3 regions of the Kocuria palustris genome follow, and region 2 is predicted to be linked to each of the others. Evidence: riboswitches for the same ligand, from Rfam matches in the RefSeq annotation. Region 2 holds a riboswitch; each other region holds the start of a gene.
What was found. A riboswitch is a leader RNA that binds a small molecule or an ion and turns the genes downstream of it on or off. The one in region 2 is predicted to bind S-adenosylmethionine.
Positions count from the first base shown of each region.

Region 1: it holds a riboswitch for S-adenosylmethionine, as region 2 does, so the genes downstream of both, JOE55_RS03120 (MetQ/NlpA family ABC transporter substrate-binding protein) here and JOE55_RS09335 (ABC transporter ATP-binding protein) in region 2, are expected to answer to the same signal.
Region 3: it holds a riboswitch for S-adenosylmethionine, as region 2 does, so the genes downstream of both, metE (5-methyltetrahydropteroyltriglutamate--homocysteine S-methyltransferase) here and JOE55_RS09335 (ABC transporter ATP-binding protein) in region 2, are expected to answer to the same signal.

Region 1 covers NZ_JAFBCR010000001.1:729,397-735,894, forward strand. The annotation lists gene JOE55_RS03105 (M50 family metallopeptidase) at 1-360, opposite strand, end outside; gene JOE55_RS03110 (methionine ABC transporter permease) at 550-1,209, opposite strand; gene JOE55_RS03115 (ATP-binding cassette domain-containing protein) at 1,206-2,288, opposite strand; gene JOE55_RS03120 (MetQ/NlpA family ABC transporter substrate-binding protein) at 2,324-3,199, opposite strand; SAM riboswitch class IV at 3,299-3,411, opposite strand; gene dxr (1-deoxy-D-xylulose-5-phosphate reductoisomerase) at 3,521-4,795, opposite strand; gene JOE55_RS03130 (GlsB/YeaQ/YmgE family stress response membrane protein) at 4,946-5,233, opposite strand; gene JOE55_RS03135 (solute symporter family protein) at 5,448-6,498, opposite strand, start outside.
Region 2 covers NZ_JAFBCR010000001.1:2,092,911-2,099,408, forward strand. The annotation lists gene JOE55_RS09320 (AMP-binding protein) at 1-974, opposite strand, end outside; gene JOE55_RS09325 (ABC transporter permease) at 1,048-1,944, opposite strand; gene JOE55_RS09330 (aliphatic sulfonate ABC transporter substrate-binding protein) at 1,941-2,987, opposite strand; gene JOE55_RS09335 (ABC transporter ATP-binding protein) at 2,984-3,784, opposite strand; SAM riboswitch class I at 3,783-3,889, opposite strand; SAM riboswitch class IV at 4,006-4,120, shown strand; gene JOE55_RS09340 (LLM class flavin-dependent oxidoreductase) at 4,203-5,624, shown strand; gene JOE55_RS09345 (Fic family protein) at 5,700-6,498, opposite strand, start outside.
Region 3 covers NZ_JAFBCR010000001.1:1,399,972-1,406,469, forward strand. The annotation lists gene JOE55_RS06150 (amino acid permease) at 1-140, opposite strand, end outside; gene JOE55_RS06155 (adenylosuccinate synthase) at 472-1,758, opposite strand; SAM riboswitch class I at 1,954-2,053, shown strand; gene metE (5-methyltetrahydropteroyltriglutamate--homocysteine S-methyltransferase) at 2,178-5,612, shown strand; gene JOE55_RS06170 (DUF3151 domain-containing protein) at 5,838-6,257, opposite strand; gene glmS (glutamine--fructose-6-phosphate transaminase (isomerizing)) at 6,438-6,498, opposite strand, start outside.

The DNA.
Region 1 (6,498 bases), 1.4 Mb from region 2:
CAGGCGATAGAAGGCCCGGTCCTCGTCCCCCGGCAGCAGCTGGGCCGCTGCCACGGGTCGGGTCTGCGACGTCATCTGCTGCATGACCCCGGTGGAGTCCACGCCGGCTCGGTGGCCGGCCACCGGCGGATACATGCCGACCATGGCCACGTAGCCGCCCAGGGGGACGGCCTTGATCCCGTACTCCGTCTCCCCGCGCACCCGCGAGAACAGCGTGGGCCCGAAGCCCACCATGTACTGCATCACCCGCACCCGGAACAGCTTGGCGGGCAGCAGGTGTCCCACCTCGTGCAGGGCGATCGAGGCGATGAGGGCCAGGGCTGCCAGCAGGACGCCGAGGACGAAGATCAGGACGGTCACGCGCATATCCCACCACACCGGCAGGACGGCACAGCGGTTGCCTCGCCCTTGGGCTTCCGTGGGCTTCGCCCGTCGTCGTGGTCCCTCAGGACGGGGCCCGGGGAAGGATGAGGATCACGACGACGGGCGCGGGTCCGGCTCCCCTGGAGGAAGCCGGGCCCACGCCCGTGAGGCGGTGCCGCTGACGGGTCAGCGGCGCATGATCCTGCGCGCCATGGCGTTGCCGACGAACTGCACGGTCTGCACCAGGACGATGATGACCGCGACCGCAGCCCAGGTGACCTCGTCGTTGAAGCGCTGGTAGCCCAGCCGCAGCGCGAAGTCGCCCAGACCGCCAGCGCCGATGGCACCGGCCATGGCGGACATGTCGGTCACACCGATGACCAGGAACGTGTAGCCGAGCACCAGAGGGCCCAGGGCCTCCGGCAGGATCACCGTGGTGATGATCCGGAACCGCGAGACGCCCATGGAGCGAGCCGCCTCGATCACACCGGGATCCACCGACATGAGGTTCTGCTCGACGATGCGCGCGACCGCGAACAGGGCGGCGATCGTCATGGCGAAGATCGCGGCGTTCTGCCCGAGCCTGGTCCCGATCACCGTCTCCGTCAGCGGGCCGAGGGCCGCCAGCAGGATGATGAACGGGATCGGCCGCACGAAGTTCACGATCAGGTTGATCGCGGTGTTCAGCGGGCGGTTCGCATAGATGCCGCCCGGACGCGTGACGTACAGCGCGACGCCGAAGACCAGGCCCAGGAACCCCGCGATGATCATGGTCACCACGACCATGTAGAGGGTCTCGCCGATGGACGTCAGCAGCTGAGGGCCGAGAACGGACCAGTTGGTCATGCCGACACCTCCTTCACGGTCGTGGCCTCTGCAAGCCGGGCGATCGTGTCCTCCACGGCCTGCGGCTCGCCCAGCAGCTCGACGGTCAGGGAGCCGAAGGACTGCTCTTGCAGCACCGACACCCCGCCGAACACGATCCTGAAGCCCACGCCGCGCTCAGCGGCGGCGCGGCTGAGCACCGTGCCGACATCGACGCCCTCGCGGATCTCCATGACCACCAGGCGGCCGTCGTGGCGCGCGCGCAGGTGCGCGAGCTCCTCGGCGTCCGGCTCGGCGTGGACGACGGTGGAGACGAAGCGACGGGTCGTGGGCGACTGCCCGGCCGAGAAGATCTGGGCCGTGGGGCCCATCTCGACCACGCGTCCGCTGTCCATGACCGCGACGCGATCGGCGATCGAGCGCACCACGTCCATCTCGTGGGTGATCAGCACGACCGTGATCCCGAACTCCCGGTTGGCCCGGCGCAGCAGCGCCAGCACCTCCTGGGTGGTCTCCGGGTCCAGTGCGGAGGTGGACTCGTCGGCCAGCAGGATCTTGGGGTTGGCAGCCAGCGCCCGGGCGATGCCCACGCGCTGCTTCTGCCCGCCCGAGAGCTGCTCGGGGTAGTTGCCCGCCCGCTCGGAGAGCCCGACGAACTCGAGCAGCTCCTTCACGCGCGCCCTGCGATCGGCCGCCGACCAGCCCGCCTGCTTCAGCGGGTACTCGACGTTGCCGGCCACGGAGCGCGACGTGAACAGGTTGAACTGCTGGAAGATCATGCCGATGTCGCGACGGATCGGGGCCAGCTGATTCTCGGTGCGGCCGTCGACCCGGCGGCCGTCGACCTCGACGACGCCGGAGGTCACCGGCTCCAGGCCGTTGATCAGGCGCACGAGCGTGGATTTGCCGGCACCCGAGTAGCCGATCACGCCGAAGATCTCGCCTCGGCGGATGTCGAGGGTGACATCGTCGACTGCGGTCACGTCCCGCTTGGTCCTGCCCTTGCCCGTGGTGAAGGACTTGGTGACGCCGTCGAAGCGCACGATCGCCTCGGTCTCGGGCCCGGGCCGACGCCGCTGCGTGTCAGCGGCGTCGGCCACCGGCTCGCTGTCGGGGTGGAACTGCTCGGCCGGGGTCACTTCTGGAGGTCCTCCTCGTAATCGGAGAGGACCTGCTCCAGCTCCTCCTGCGAGAGGTCCATGGTCACCGCGGTGCCCTTGCTGTCCTCCTTCTCGGCCTCCTCGACCTCCGGGGTGTGGAAGAGATCGGCGACCTTGTGGAGGGTCTCGTCGTCCTTGTTGGCCTCGGTGGTGGCAAACAGGTTCACGTACGGACGGGCGTTCTCGTTCTCGGCGCCGTCGGAGGCCAGGGCCGAATCGGGATCGATGTCGCCGCGGGCCAGGAAGTCGTTGTTGATGACGGAGCCAGCCACGGAGTCCAGGGACAGCACGGTCTGCTCGGCCGAGACCGGGGTGACGGAGACCTTCGAGGCCTCGGTGTCGATGTCCGACTCGGTCGGGGCGGTGGTGTCCGAGGTGAACTCGACCAGGCCGTTGGCCTGCAGCAGCAGCAGCGCGCGCGACTGGTTGATCGAGTCGTTGGGGATGGCGATCTCGTCGCCGTCCTGGATGTCCTCGAGCGACTCGTACTTGTTGGAGTACAGGCCCAGCGGGTAGATCGAGGTCGAGGCGATCGGGGTGATGGTCTCCCCGGAGCTGTTGTTGTAGTCCGCCAGGTACGCGATGTGCTGGAACCAGTTCATGTCGACGTCGCCGGAGACGGTCGCCGGGTTGACCTGGCTGTACTCGGAGAGCTCGACCAGCTCGACGGTGATGCCCTCCTCCTCGGCCTTCTCCACGAGGGCCTCGTTCACGGGGGTGGTGCCGACGACGCCGATCTTGATGACCCCGTCGTCGTAGGGGGCCTCATCGGAGTCGCCGCCGCCGCAGCCGGCGAGGGTCAGGCCGAGGACTGTGGTCACGGCCAGGGCGGAGAGACGGTGTGCGCGCATGGGAGGGGTTGCCTTTCGTTCAGCGAGCTGTCCGATCCCATCGGGGTGACCGGCGGCGCTGAACGTCAGGCGTGCGCATCGATGCTGCGCACGAACCCAAATCCGTGCTTGCCGCGGTGCGGAACCGGAGCCGGATGGTCATCTGGGGCACCCCACCACGGTGAGAGGGTTGCCGTCCGGCCAGCCAGAGCTTCGCGCCGGATCTCGTCATCCGGCGCAGATCCTAGCATCTGAGTCCGGTGCGGGCGAGCCCCCCACGAGGCCTGGCACGGGCTCTGGCTCAGGCACCGACTGCACGTCGGCCGCGTCCCGGAGGCCGGCTCATCGACGCCTCTGCCTCACCAGCTCATCAGCGCGGGAGCGAGCCCAGGCCTCGGCTGCCAGCACCGATTCGAGGCTCAGCTCGTCGATGGGCTCATGCTCCCGCACGACTTCGGCCACGAGCTCGACGATCTCCAGGAAGCCCAGGCGCCCGGCGTGGAAGGCCAGGACCGCCTGCTCGTTCGCGGCGTTGAACACGGCAGGGCCGGTGGACCCGGAAGCCGCCGCCTCCTTGAGCAGACGCACCGCTGGGAAGGCCTCCTCATCCAGCGGCTCGAAGCTCCAGGTCGCCGCCTGAGTCCAGTCGCACGGCGAGGCGGCGCCCGGGACCCGATGCGGCCAGCCGAGGCCCAGCGCGATCGGCAGGCGCATGTCCGGCGGGGAGGCCTGAGCCATGGTGGAGCCGTCCACGAACTGCACCATCGAGTGCACGACGGACTGCGGGTGCACCACCACGTCGATGCGCTCCAAGGGGATATCGAAGAGCAGGTGGGCCTCGAGGACCTCGAGGGCCTTGTTGACCATGGTCGAGGAGTTCGTGGTCACCATCAGCCCCATGTCCCAGGTGGGATGTGCCAGGGCGTCCTGCGGGCGCACGTCCCGCAGGGAATCGCGCGAGCGCCCGCGGAAGGGTCCGCCGGAGGCCGTCAGCACGAGCCGATCGACCTCTGCCGACGCGCCGCTGCGCAGCGCCTGGGCCAGGGCTGAGTGCTCGGAGTCCACGGGGATCAGCGGGTCGTCGTGCGGGGAGGCCTGCGCGGCCCGGCGCACCAGCTCACCGCCGGCGATCAGCGACTCCTTGTTGGCCAGGGCCAGCAGCTTGCCGGCCTCCAGGGCGGCAAGGGTGGGGGCCAGCCCGATCGAGCCGGTGATGCCGTTGAGGACGAGATCGGCCTCCGGCGCTCGCGCCGCCTGCACGGCGGCCTTCGATCCCGCGAGGATCTGCGGGGAATAGTCCTCCCCCAGCGCCAGGACCCGCGAGGCGATCATGCGCTCGAGCAGCGCCGCGTCCTGGACATCGCCGGACGTCGCCACGAGCGGGGCCCGGGTCTCGACGGCCTGCTCCGCGAGCAGCTCGAGGTTCGACGAGCCGGCCGCCAGGGCCACCACCCGGAATGGGTCCTGCTGATCGGCCGACGCCGCGGCGGTGCGCACGACGTCGAGCGCCTGTGTGCCGATGGAGCCGGTCGAGCCCAGGATGCAGATGCGGCGCTGGGACTCGGCCCACAGGGGAGCCTCGGGTGCGGGACGCTGTTCGCTGGAGATCTCGGACATGGCTCCAGTATGCCGACCTGCCTCCAGCGTTGCCGGAGCGCGTTGGACGCGCCCCCCTTCCGCGCACGCCCCCTGGCCCGGAGGAGACGAAGCGCCCCGCCCCTCTCGACGAGGGACGGGGCGCTTGCAGGTGCTGCGGAACGCGTCGGCTCAGCGCTCGACGGCACCGCCGCGGCTGCCCTTGGTGAGGGCGCCGTAGATGAACAGCACGACGAGCGCGCCGATGATGGCGAGCACGATCGAGCCGATGGACAGGGTGCTGCCGGCCTGGTGCAGGCCCGGGATGACCATGGCGATCAGGCCGCCGACGAAGGCGCCGACGATGCCCAGGATGATGGTCATCACGATGCCGCCGCCCTGCTTGCCGGGCATGATGAGCTTGGCGATGGCGCCGGCGATGATGCCGAGGACCAACCAGGCGATGATGGATCCGATCATGGTGCTTCTCCTCTTCCGGGACGCCAGTGCGACGTCCCTGAACTGGGGGTCGAGTGCTCAGACTGCTGAGCATCTACTTGAGAGTATCCCCTGAGCGGCTCGAGGCGAGCATCCTTGCCCCGAGCCGCTGAGGCGTCTCTCACACTTCGCTCAGATGCACTTGTGCGTCGAATCGCCCCAGGTCAGCCCCGAGATGATCCGAGAGCCGCGCAGCTCAGTGATCGACTGGGGGCTCGGCCCCGACTCCCGTCATGGAGCGGACTTCCATCTCGGCCTGCTTCTCGCGGTTCTCGCGGCGGCGCTCCGTGAGCGAGCCGATGATGGCCAGCAGGAAGCCGACCGGGATCGAGACGATGCCCGGGTTGGTCAGCGGGAACCAGGCGAAGTCGGCGCTGGCGATCATGGAGGTCTCCGCCCCGGACATCACCGGGGAGAAGATGATCAGCACGACCGCGGTGATCAGGCCGCCGTACATGGACCACACCGCGCCGCGGGTGGTGAAGCGCTTCCAGTACAGCGAGAACAGGATCGTGGGCAGGTTCGCCGAGGCTGCGACCGCGAAGGCCAGGGCCACCAGGAAGGCGACGTTCTGCCCCTGCGCACCGATCCCGCCCAGGACGGCCACGACGCCGATCACGACCACGGTGATCTTGCCGACCCGCAGCTCCTCCTTGCCGGTGGCCTTGCCCTTCTTGATCACGTTGCCGTAGATGTCGTGGGCGAACGACGCCGATGCCGTGATGGCCAGACCCGCCACGACCGCCAGGATCGTGGCGAAGGCGACGGCTGCGATGAATCCGAGCAGCAGGGATCCGCCGAGCTCGTAGGCCAGCAGCGGCGCCGCCGAGTTCACTCCGCCCGGAGCCGCCGCGATGCGGTCGGCGCCGATCAGGGCCGCGGCCGCATAGCCGAGCACCAGGGTGAAGAGGTAGAAGGTGCCGATCAGCACGATGGCCCAGACCACCGACTTGCGGGCCTCCTTGGCCGTGGGGACCGTGTAGAAGCGCATCAGCACGTGGGGCAGGCCCGCCGCGCCGAGCACGAGGGCCAGGCCGAGGGAGACGAAGTCGAGCTTGGTGACCTCGCTGAGCCCGTAGCGCAGCCCGGGCTCCAGGATCGCGTGGTCGCCTGCGGTGTCCACGGCTCCCCCGAGCAGGCCGGAGAAGCTGAAGCCGAACAGCGCCAGTGCCCACACCGTCATGACCGCCACGCCGGCGACCAGCAGGCAGGCCTTGATGATCTGCACCCACGTGGTGCCCTTCATG
Region 2 (6,498 bases):
AGCACGCCGTGGTCGTCCGGGGCATCCGGCAGCAGGTCGAAGAGCAGCGCGTGCGTGTAGGCGGCCTGGACCAGGTAGCCGCTCATGGTGTGCACCAGGCCCTTGGGCCTGCCGGTGGTCCCGGAGGTGTAGATGATGAACAGCGGCGTCTCGGCGTCGAAGGCCTGCGCCTCGTGGACGTCGGAGACCGACTCGAGCAGCTCGTGCCACCACAGGTCCCGGCCCTGGGTCCAGGGCAGCTCCATCTGGTCCTTGGAGCGCGCCCCGCGCTTGCCGGCCGGCAGCTTCGCGTTGCCGGGCCGGGAGGTCCGGCGCACCACGAGCACGTGCTCGATCGCGTTGGTGCCGGCACACGCTTCATCTGCCTGGGCCTTGACCGGCACCACCTTGCCGCGGCGGTTCTGCCCGTCGGTGGTGACCAGGACCTTGGCGCCGGTGTCCTCGACGCGGAAGCGCAGCGCCTCGGCGGAGAAGCCTCCGAAGACCAGTGAGTGCACCGCCCCGATCCGGGCGCAGGCCAGCGTGATGATCACGGTCTCCGGGATCACCGGCAGGTAGATCACCACGCGGTCGCCCTGGACCACGCCCAGCGACTCCAGCGCGTTCGCAGCCCGGGCCACGGCCTTCTGCAGGTCGGCGTAGGTCCAGGTCTGGCGGTCGCCGGGCTCGCCCTCGAAGTGCAGGGCCACGTGCGAGCCGCGCCCGGCCTCCACATGGCGGTCCACGCAGTTGACGGCGACGTTGAGCTTGCCGCCCTCGAACCAGGCGATCTCGGGTACCGAGTAGGTGGGGCTGCCGTCGTCGTCGGTGCCGATCCGCTGCGGCTTGTCGAAGCGGTGCGTCGTGTGCCACGGCTGCGCCCAGTCCAGGCGGGAGGCCTGCTCGGCCCAGAAGGCCACGCGCGCCTCATCGGAGATCCGCGCGGGATTCGGCGTGGGGGCCAGGGGATCGGAGTAGGACTGCGTTGCGCTCATACGGGTGCTCCTTGCGGGGTGCCCGCGGCTGCGGGCGGGTTCTCGGAACGGGTCGAGGACGGCTTCCAGGGTCTCAGGTCCGGCGCACTGCGCCCCAGCGGGCCTGGACCCAGCGCTCGAACAGCCCGAGCAGGGCGTCGGTGAGCTTGCCCAGGATCGCCAGCAGGACGATGGCCAGCAGCAGGCGGTCGGTGCGCCCGTTGTTCTGGGAGTCGGTGAGCAGGAAGCCCAGGCCCATCGAGGAGCCGAGCAGCTCGGCGGCCACCAGGAACAGCCAGGCCTGGGCCAGGGCCAGGCGCAGGCCGGAGATCACAGAGGGCATGACCGCCGGCAGCTGGACGGTCAGCAGCAGGCGCAGACCGGAGAAGCCGAAGGATCGGGCGGCCTCCACGAGATGGCGGTCGACCTCCCGCAGAGCGGCCGAGACCGTGGTGAACACGGGGAAGAACGCGCCGATGGCCACCAGGGTCACCTTGGAGTTCTCGCCGATCCCGATCCACAGCAGCAGCAGCGGCACCCACGCCAGCGACGGCACAGCGCGCAGCGCCCCGATCAGCGGCGAGCCCAGGGCGCTGGCCCAGGGGGAGAGCCCGATCAGGGCGCCCACGGCCAGCCCGAGCAGCGAGCCGATCACGAATCCGACGACCACGCGCTGGGTCGAGATCCCGATGTGGGTCCACAGCGCCCCGTCGGCCAGCAGCTCGCCACCGGCCTGCAGGACCGCCAGGGGACGCGGCAGCTGCACCGGGGAGAACGTGCCGTTCGTGGACAGCAGCTGCCACAGCGCGAGCAGTGCCACCGGCAGCAGCAGGCCCAGGCCGACCCGGGCCCAGGGGCTGCGCAGGATGGAGCCCCGCGGGGCGGGGGTGCGGACCGAGCGCTGCGAGTCCGGACGCTGGGAGCCGGGACGGTCGGAGCCCGCGGGCTCCGGAGCCTCGGAGGCTGGTGCGGAGGTGGTCGTGACGCTCATGCGCTGTGCCCTTCGATGATCTCGGCCGCGCGATGGGCGCTGGCCTCCTGCGCGAACCGCGCGTCGAGGATGGTGTCGATGGCCTTCTGGACGGTCTCCAGGTCGGGGACGTCACCGGTCTCCACGAGGATCGGGGCGATGCGCTCGAGGACCTCGAGCTGGTCGTCGCCGGGGACCGGGTCGATGTCAAGGTGCGTGCGCTCCCAGACCCGCTCGGCCGTCGTCGTCTCGATCTCGGAGGCCTCGGCCAGGATCGCGATGCCCTCCTGGGGGTTCTCCAGCGCCCAGGCGCGGGCGTGGGCGTAGACGTCCACGACCATCTGGGCCCCGCGCGGGTTGATCTCCAGGAACAGCTCGCGGGCGTTGAGGAAGCAATAGGTGTTGAAGGCCAGGTCGCGCTGGAACAGCACCGCCCCGTCCTGCTCGGCGCCGGCCATGATCGGGTCGAGCCCGGACCAGGCGTCCACCTGCCCGCTGGTCAGGGCGGAGCGGCCGTCGGCGTGCTGGAGGTTGACCACGGTGGTCTCGTCGAAGCCCATATCCGCCGCTGATAGCGCCTGCAGCAGGAAGAAGTAGGGATCCGTGCCCTTGGTGGCCGCCACCGACCTGCCGCGCAGATCCTCGACCGAGCGCAGGGGCGAGTCCGCGGTGCGCACGAGTGCTGCCCACTCCGGCTGGGAGCAGATGTCGATCGCGCGGATGGGGGAGCGGTTGGTGCGCGCCAGCAGCGCGGCCGAGCCCGCGGTCGAGCCGATGTCGATCGCCCCGCCGCGCAGGAACTCGTTGGCCTTGTTGGACCCGGCCGAGAACGTCCAGTGGACCTCCTGGCCGCCCTCGGCGGCGACGGTCTCCAGCCAGCCCTTCTCGCGGATGATCAGCGACAGCGGGTTGTAGGTCGCGTAGTCCAGGTAGATCTCGGTGTCCGAGCCGGCGGCCATGCCGCGGCCCGGGCCCTCGCCCTCCATGACGCACCCGGACAGGGGCGCGGCGGCGGCCCCGACGGCGGCCAGGCCCAGCAGGCGACGACGCGTCAGCCCGCTCATGCCTCCACGCCCAGCAGGCCGAGCAGGTGCCTGCGGGCACCCGTCAGCTCGGGATCATCGCGATGGCGCGGGCGCGGCGAGTCGACCGTGAGGATCTCCTGGATGCCCGCCGGCCCGCCCTCCGGCGGCGTCCCGAGCACGACCACGCGGTCGGAGAGCACCAGGGCCTCCTCGACGTCGTGGGTGACCAGCAGGACCGTCGTGGGATCGGCGGCGTGGATCTCCAGCAGCAGGTCCTGCATCTTCAGGCGCGTCAGTGCGTCGAGCGCGCCGAACGGCTCGTCGAGCAGCAGCACCTGCGGGTTGCGCGCCAGCGCCCGAGCCAGCGAGGCCCGCTGCGCCATGCCTCCGGAGATCTCCGACGGGCGATCCTCCGCATGCCTGGACAGCCCGACCAGCTCGAGCAGGTGGGCCACCCGCTGCTCGGCCTCGAGGCCGCGCACGCCGCGCGGCAGTCCGAGCGCCACGTTGCGGGCCACGGTGCGCCACGGCAGCAGCCGCGGCTCCTGGAAGCCCACCGCGCAGCGGGGGTCCAGGCCGCGCACGGGCGCGTCGTCGATCAGGACCCGGCCGGCCGTGGCGGTGCCGAGACCGGCCACCGCGCGCAGCAGGGTGGACTTGCCGCAGCCCGACGGGCCCAGCACGGAGACGATCTCCCCGGGGCGGACCTCGAAGCTGACATCGGCCAGGACGTCGCGCCGGCGGCCCCCGGAAGACGGGAAGGACTTGCCGACCCGGTCGAAGGTCAGGGAGGCGGCATCGACCGTGCTCAGGGCGGACGGGGGTGCAGAGATCATCACATCACTCCATCGGTCCTGGCATTAGCACCTTGTGCCGCGGATGGACGGCACTGGTTGCTGCGGCGTCGACGAGCCAGGTCTCTCGGCCGCTCCGGATGGGAACCGGGGGTCATTCAATGCCCTGGTCCGGGGAGACAGCAAATCGGAGGACGAGCGGGGCAACGCGCGGCACGGGCTTCGCACTGTCGCCTCAGGTGTGCATGTGATGACGCTCACACGATCAAGAGTTCCGGCCCACAGCCCTGGCTGGCCGGACGGCAACCCTCTCCCGTAGCGGGGTGCCCCAGGTGAGGATCGGGCCGCTCGCTAGACCGCGTGCGGCAAGTACGGCGCACGCACGCGCTGGACCCGCAGGTTGGCCGCGGTATGAGCGGCGCACGGGGCGTGGGTCTGTACTTCTCAGGAGCAGCCTTCTATGGCCAAGCGGATCTCCCTGAACGCCTTCGACATGACCTGCGTGGATCACCAGAGCTTCGGGCTGTGGCGCCACCCGCGCTCGCGGGCCACGGAGTACAACACGATCGAGTACTGGACGCACCTGGCCCAGGTGCTCGAGCGGGGCCGCTTCGACGCCCTGTTCCTGGCCGATGTGGTTGGCATCTACGACATCTACCGCAACTCGGCCGCCCCCTCGATCGCCGACGGCGCGCAGGTCCCGGTCAACGATCCGTTCATGCAGATCTCCGCCATGGCCGCGGTGACCCAGAACCTCGGCTTCGGCGTGACCAGCGCGGTCACTTACGAGCAGCCGTACACGCTGGCCCGCAAGTACGCGACGCTGGATCATCTGACCCGCGGGCGCGTGGGCTTCAACGTGGTGACCTCCTACCTGCCCTCGGCCGCCGAGAACCAGGGTCTGCCCACGCAGATCGAGCACGACGAGCGCTACGAGCTCGCCGAGGAGTTCCTCGACGTCTGCTACAAGCTGTGGGAGGGCTCCTGGGAGGACGACGCCGTCGTGAAGGACGTGGAGCGCGGGATCTACGCCGATCCGGCCAAGGTCCACCCGATCCAGCACCAGGGCAAGCACTTCTCGGTGCCGGGTGCGGCGCTCACCGAGCCCAGCCCGCAGCGCACGCCGCTGATCTTCCAGGCCGGGGCGTCCTCGCGCGGTCAGGCCTTCGCCGGCAAGCACGCAGAGGCCGTGTTCATCGGCGCCCTGCGCCCGGACCTCACCCGGTACATGACCGACCGGATCCGCGACAAGGTCGAGGCCGAGGGGCGCGATCGGAACGACGTGAAGATCTACGCGATGCTCTCCGTCGTGGTCGACGAGACCGACGAGAAGGCCCAGGCCAAGTACCGCGAGTACCAGAGCTATGCCAACCTGGAGGCCTCGCAGGCCATCATCGGCGGCTGGTCCGGGCTGGATCTGTCCAAGTTCCAGGAGGACGAGGTCCTGAACTACGTCAAGACCGAGGCCATCCAGTCCTTCCTCACTCCGTTCACCATGCAGGACGGGGCCAAGCAGTGGACCCGCGAGGAGATCGCCCGCCACTGCGCGATCGGCGGCATGGGCGATGTGGTCGTGGGCTCGCCGCAGACCGTGGCCGATCAGCTCGAGACCTGGATCGACGAGGGCGGGCTGGACGGGATCAACCTGGCCTACCACGTGTCCCCGGGCTCGTTCGAGGACTTCGTGGAGCACGTGGTCCCGGAGCTGCAGAAGCGCGGCCGCTACCGCACGGACTACGACGGGCCCACCCTGCGCGAGAACGTCTACGGCGCCGGGCAGACCAAGGTGCTCGACACCCACCCGGCGGCCAAGTACCGCGGGGCCTACGTGGGCAGGCCGTCCACGGCGGACACCCCGTCGCGGGATCTGTCGCAGAGCTGAGCAGGCCGGCAGATAGAGGGCCCCTGGCGAGCATCTTCTGGATGTCCATCAGGGGCCCTTCGCTAAGGAGGGGCCTCAGTCATGATCGCGGAGGATCGCTGGGAGCATCCCGAGCTCGTCCAGCCGGCGTACGACGTGGATCGTGATCGGGCTCCGGCGCAGGTCCACGGCGTAGCGCCGCGGATTCGAGAGGATCTGAAGGTGTCCGGTGCTGACGAGTCTGCGCAGGCGCTGACTGCGCGTCGAAGAGCTTCCGGGGATCACCTCCGAGAAGTCGCCGGCGCGACAGGTCCCTCTGCGCGCGGCGTATTCGATGATGTCGGCCTCTTCTGAGGTGATCACCGCGGCGGAGACCGCGGCTCTCAGCGCAGGCACGATGATTCCGTCCACGACGAATGCCAGGTCGGCCAGTTGGACGACGGTGCTGAGATCAGCGCGCAGGCCGTGGATGACATAGGCGCACCAGGCAAAGAGATCATCGGGCTCCAGGCTGTCGGCGCGAGCGAGATGCTCGTAGTACGACTGCCGATCCGCTCCGAAGACGGCGGTGGGGTTCACGGGACGTGCACTGGCGGAGGATGTGTACCCCTGGTTCACCAGCATGGCGTAGGTGAGCAGACGAGAGACTCGCCCGTTCCCATTGCTGAAGGGGTGGATCCAGGCGAACCTGTGATGCACCAGCGCGATCTGCAGGAGTTGCTGCTGCGGTGGCACTTCGCACTGCGCGAAGTCCAGGAGCTGGTCCATGTCTGCTTGAACGGCTTCCGGGCCGGGAGGCTGATGCTCAGCGCCTGAGATCGCGACAGGGATCCTCCGGTATGCGCCGGGCGTCCGATCGCCCTCCCGCTGGAGATCTGCGACTGCCAGATGATGG
Region 3 (6,498 bases), 690 kb from region 2:
GACTGCATGAGCAGGAAGACCATGAGCCCGATCGCTATGTAGGCCACGAGCGCACCGCCGGGCCCGGCCGTGGCGATCGAGTTGCCGGAGGCCACGAACAGCCCGGTGCCGATCGCACCGCCCATGGCGATCATGGTCATGTGCCGGGTCTTGAGGCTGCGGCGCAGGCCCTCGCCCTCGGACCGCGCCGAGGCGGGGTCCAGTCTGGTGCTCTGTGTGGACACGGTCAGTCACTTCCGACGTCGGGGATCGAACGGCGCCGCGACGGGCATCGATCAGGGGCGCCTGCATGCACGATGAGGCGCAGCACGCCCAGGGGTCTGCCAGATGCTATCCGACACGGCGGGCGAGCCCGGTCCGCGCGCGGGACGGTCACGCAGCGGATGATGACAGATCGGCACCCCATCAGGGCTGATGGGGTGCCGATCTGTCACCATCCCGAGCGCCTGTCATCGCACAGGCGAGGCGACGTCAGTCGATCAGGTCGCGCAGCTCGATCGTGTTCTCGCGGCCCGGGCCCACGCCGATCGCGGAGAACCGGGTGCCGGACATGGACTCGAGGGTCAGGACGTAGTCGCGCGCATTGGCCGGCAGGTCCTCGAGGGTCTGGGCCTGCGAGATGTCCTCCGACCAGCCGGGGAAGGTCTCGTAGATCGGCTTGGCGTGGTGGAACTCGGTCTGCGTCATGGGCATCTCGTCGTGGCGCACGCCGTCGACGTCGTAGGCCACGCACACCGGGATCTCCTCGAGCCCGGTGAGGACGTCGAGCTTGGTCACGAAGTAGTCCGTGAAGCCGTTGATCCGCGAGGCGTGACGCGCCATCACGGCGTCGTACCAGCCGGTGCGGCGCGGGCGCCCGGTGTTCACGCCGAACTCGCCGCCCACGGTGCGCAGCCGCTCCCCGGACTCGTCGAACAGCTCGGTGGGGAACGGACCGGCACCCACGCGGGTCGTGTACGCCTTGATGATGCCGATCGAGCGGGTCAGGCGCGTGGGCCCGATGCCCGCGCCCACGCAGGCGCCGCCGGTGGTGGGGTTCGACGAGGTCACGAACGGGTACGTGCCGTGATCGACGTCCAGGAAGGTGGCCTGCCCGCCCTCGAGCAGGACGGTCTCGTCGCGGTCCAGGGCGTCGTTGAGCAGGCGCGTGGAGTCCACGATCATGGGCGCCATGCGCTCGGCGTAGCCCATGAAGTAGTCCACGATCTCGTCGGTCTCGAACGCGCGGCGGTTGTAGACCTTGAGCAGCAGCTCGTTCTTCTGCCGCAGGGCGCCCTCGATCTTCTGGCGCAGGATCGACTCGTCGAGGATGTCCTGCGCGCGCAGGCCCAGGCGCCCGATCTTGTCCATGTACGCCGGCCCGATGCCGCGACCGGTGGTGCCGATCGCGCGCTTGCCCAGGAACCGCTCGGTGACCTGGTCGAGGGTCTGGTGGTACGGGGCCACCAGGTGCGCATTGGCCGAGATGCGCAGCTTGGAGGTGTCCGCGCCGCGGGCCTCGAGGCCGTCGATCTCCTCGAACAGCGCCTGCGGGTTGACCACCACGCCGTTGCCGATCACGGGGGTGGCCCGCGGGGAGAGGATGCCTGCGGGCAGCAGCTTGAGCTCGAACTTGTCGCCGCCCACCACCACGGTGTGCCCGGCGTTGTTGCCGCCGTTCGGCTTCACGACGTAGTCCGCGCGGCCGCCGAAGATGTCCGTGGCCTTGCCCTTGCCCTCATCGCCCCACTGGGCTCCGACGATCGAGATGGCTGGCATGCGACTGCTCTCCTGACTGGGCCCGCACGAGGTCTGGATGCTGCGCCACGCGCCTTGTGGAGGCCATGGCGGATCGCGCGCCACGGGCCGAGGGCGCGACGGTCCGGGGCGATCCTATCGCGCGCCCCTCCCTGGCGGCCGTGGGAGATCTCGGGGGTTGACAAGCAGGGCCGCCTGGGGTGGTATCTATCTCGCTATCTATCCAGAGTGACCGAGAGACCTGGCTCGTCGACGTCGCAGCAACCATCCCCGCGGATCTCGCGGGGAACGGTGCTCCCGCCAGGACCGATGGAGCGTCTTCTCAGACTTCCGTGGTCCACCGGACCCGTGCCCCGCCGCGTCTTCAGCGGCGGCGCGGGCCTCCGTGCGCACCCCGTGGTCTGCCCTCCATCGGGCATCCACGGAAAGGCGAACACGGAATGCCCGATCACCATCCCGCAGCACCGCGCTCGGATCGTCCCCCGGAGACGGGGGCGCCGTCGCGCCGCAAGCCGGTGCCCGCGCTGTCCTACGAGCTCTACCCGCCGCGCAGCGCAGCCAGCACCGAGTCCCTCCTGCAGACCATCGAGGCCCTGGCGCCCACGGTGCCGGACTACGTGTCGGTCACCGCGGCGGTCGATCCGCAGCGCCGCGTCCAGTCCATGGCGCTGCTGTCCCACCTGATCTTCGAGACCCCGCTGCGCCCCCTGGCCCACGTGCTGTGCACGGGAGTCACGGAGACGCAGCTGCGCGAGCTGATCCACGAGCTGCTGGACCTGGGCGTGCGCGGCGTCCTGGCCCTGCGCGGGGACCGGGATCCGGCCGTCGAGCCCGGCCCTGAGGAGCTGCCCTTCGCCCGGCATCTGGTGGACCTGATCCGCTCGGTCGAGCGCGGCCGAGCCGCCCAACTGTGCGCCGGCAACGTCTCGATCGGCGTGGCCGCCTATCCGATCAAGCACCCCGAGTCGACCTCCGTGCACCAGGACCTCGAGGTGCTGCTGGCCAAGCAGCGCGCCGGCGCCGACTTCGCGATCACTCAGCTCTACCCCGAGGCCGACGACTACGCCGCCTTCGTGTCCCGGGCTCGTCGCGCCGGAGTGGAGCTGCCGATCATCCCCGGGATCATGCCGGTCACGAGCCTGCGCCGGTACCTGCGCATCTGCGACCTGGCCGGCCTGGAGCCGGACCCGCTGCTGGCCCACGAGCTCGAGACGGCCGACTCGGACGCCGAGCGCCACCGGATCGGCGTCCGCTCTGCCGTGCACAGCGCACGCGCTGCCTTGGATTCCGGGGCTCCCGGGCTGCACCTCTACACGTTCAACCAGCACGAGGCCGCCCTGGACGTCCTGGAGCAGCTCGATCTGCCCCGCCCCACCCCTTCAGCCGGACTCGCCGGACTCATCCCCGCATCCCAGCCCGCCGACGGGCGCCCCATCCGCACCTATGAGGAGACCGCAGTGACCATCTCGAACGACGCCCAGCCCGCCGCCTTCCCGACCGCCACGATCCTGGGCTATCCCCGCATCGGCCCGAACCGCGAGCTCAAGCGCGCGCTCGAGTCGCACTGGGCCGGACGCAGCGACCTGGAGCAGCTCGAGTCCTCCGCCGCCGAGCTGCGTGCCTCCACCGCCGAGCGCCTCGAGGGGCTGGGCCTGGCGCAGGCCTCGGCCGTGCCCGGCTCCTACGCGCTCTACGACCACGTGCTCGACACCCTGATCGCCGTCGGCGCGGTGCCGACGCGCTTCGGCGACCTGCGCACCGAGACCGGAACCGTGGACCGCTCCGGGGAGTTCGTGCTGGCCCGCGGCGACGACGCCCGGCAGCCGCTCGAGATGACCAAGTGGTTCGACACCAACTACCACTACCTGGTGCCCGAGATCGGCGCGCAGACGCAGTTCGCCGCAGCGCCCGGCCGCCTGCTGGAGCAGCTGGCCGAGGCCTCCGAGCAGGGCCGGAGCCTGCGCCCCGTGCTCGTGGGCCCGGTGACCTTCCTGGCCCTGGCCAAGGACGACGGCACCGCAGCCGAGCCCATCGAGCCCCTGGATCGTCTCGAGGAGCTGCTGCCGGTCTACGGCGAGATCCTCGCAGCACTCAAGGATGCCGGCGCCGAGTGGGTGCAGATCGACGAGCCCGCCCTGGTCGCGGACCACTCCCGCCTCTCTCAGCAGGACCTGCGCGCGGCGATCGAGCGCGCGGCCGGATACCTGGGCGGGCTCGACGAGCGCCCCCAGCTGCTGCTCACCTCCCCCTACGGCGATGCGGGCGAGCTGCTCGGCGCGCTGACCGGCTCGGGTGCCGAGGCCGTGCACGTGGACCTCATCCGCGGCGGTCTCACCGACGACCAGCTCGGCCTGTTCACTTCGGCAGACGCCCCGGTGCTCGTGGCCGGAGTCGTCAACGGGCGCAACGTCTGGCGCACCGACCTCTCCGCCGCACTCGAGCGGCTCGAGGGCTTCCGCGACGCAGGCGCCCGGGTCTCCGTGGCCACGTCGAACTCGCTGATCCACGTGCCGCACACCCTCGAGGCCGAGCCCGAGCTCGACCCCGAGATCCGGTCCTGGCTGGCCTTCGCCGACGAGAAGGTGCGCGAGGTCGCCGTCCTGGCACGCGGGCTCGCCGAGGGCCGCGGGGCCGTGGCCGCCGAGCTGCAGGAGGCCGACGAGGCCCGCCGCACCCGCGCTGCGGCCCCGGGTGTGCGCATCGACGAGGTCCGCGGCCGCACTGCCTCCCTCACCGAGGCCGACTCGCAGCGCGGCACCGCCGAGCAGCGTCGCGCAGCCCAGGCGGAACGCTCGTTCGGCAGCGGCCGCCTTCCAGTGCTGCCCACCACCACGATCGGGTCCTTCCCCCAGACCGGGGAGGTCCGCCGCGCCCGCGCCGATCACCGCGCCGGACGGATCGACGACGCCGCCTACGACGGCTTCCTGCGCGAGGAGATCTCCCGGGTCATCGCCCTGCAGGACGAGCTCGGCCTGGACGTGCTGGTGCACGGCGAGCCGGAGCGCAACGACATGGTCCAGTACTTCGCCGAGCACTTCGACGGCTTCGCGACGACCGCCAACGGCTGGGTGCAGTCCTACGGCTCCCGAGCCACGCGTCCGTCGATCCTGTGGGGCGACGTCTCCCGCGAGGGCGAGGGGCTGCGCGGCGAGGCCTTCACGGTCCCGTGGATCACCTGGGCGCAGCAGCAGACCGACAAGCCGGTCAAGGGCATGCTCACCGGGCCGGTCACCATCCTGGCCTGGTCGTTCGTGCGCGACGACCAGCCGCTGGCAGAGACCGCCGATCAGGTGGCCCTGGCCCTGCGCGATGAGATCGCCGACCTCGAGGACGCTGGGATCGGCATCATCCAGGTCGACGAGCCGGCCCTGCGCGAGCTGCTGCCCCTGCGCCGAGCCGATCGCAGCGCCTACCTGGACTGGTCGGTCGAGTCCTTCCGCCGGGCGACCTCCTCGGTCGACGACGCCACGCAGATCCACACGCACCTGTGCTACTCGGAGTTCGGCGAGGTCATCGCCGGCGTAGACGCGCTGAACGCCGATGTCACGAGCATCGAGGCGGCCCGTTCGCGCATGGAGGTGCTGGCCGACGTCCGCGCGGTCGGCTTCGAGCGCGGGCTCGGCCCCGGCGTATGGGACATCCACTCCCCGCGCGTGCCCAGCACCGACGAGATCGAGTCGCTGCTCACCCAGGCCCTCGAGCACGTCAGCTCCGAGCTGCTGTGGGTCAACCCCGACTGCGGCTTGAAGACCCGCGGCTACGACGAGACCCGCACCTCGCTCGAGCACCTGGTCGAGGCCACTGCCCGCGTGCGCGAGAGCCTGGCGGCCAGTCAGGCCAGCTCCGTCGAGACGGCTGAGGCCTCCGCGGTCTGATCAGCCGTCCGGGCCTTCGCTGCTCGGCGACGACGAACGGCGCGGCCGCACCCCTGCTGCAGGGAGTGCGACCGCGCCGTTCGTCATCAGGCCGTCGCTGGGGTCGACGCCAGCGATGGATCTCGGCGGCCCGCGCCAGGTGTCGGTGGGCCGTGCAGCCACGGGGCAGCGGACCGCCGTGCCGGCATCGTCGTCACGGCATCAGGCCGCCCCTCCGGGTCGACGTCAGCTCCGGAGCTGCTCGGCCGCCGTCGGGTCGGAGTCGTTGAGGAACTTCTGGATGCGCTGGGCCTCGTCGAGCTCGCCGATGGCCGCTGCCGCCTGGCCCAGAGCCGACAGCGCGCGCAGGAAGCCGCGGTTGGGCGCGTGGCTGTACGGCACCGGGCCGTGGCCCTTCCAGCCGCTGGCGCGCAGGGCGTCGAGACCGCGGTGGTAGCCCACTCGGGCGTAGGCGTAGCCCTCGAGCGTCCGGCCGTCGGCCAGCGCCTCCTCGGCCAGGATCGCCCAGGGCAGCTGCTCCTTGGGGAAGGCCGGCGCCAGGTCCTCGGCCTCGTCGCCGGCGTCGAAGCGCGCGACCATCTCCGCGTTCTCCTGCAGCAGGGTGGGATCGGGCTCGCCCAGCAGGTTCTTGCCGATACTCGACATCGGTGCTCCTCTCGTCGTGCGTGCCCCGGGCTCCCCGGGACGCTCTGCTCCCAGCCTAGGCGTGGTGGCACCACGCCCGCTCGGCCGCTGAGATCATGCTTCCGTGCGGCCCGGCATCCCCTGAAGAGCAGGGGATGCCGGGCCGCCGCGCGGGTTGCGCGGATCAGGCCGCGCGAGAGGTCACTCGACCGTGACGGACTTGGCCAGGTTGCGCGGCTGGTCGACGTCGTAGCCCTTGGCC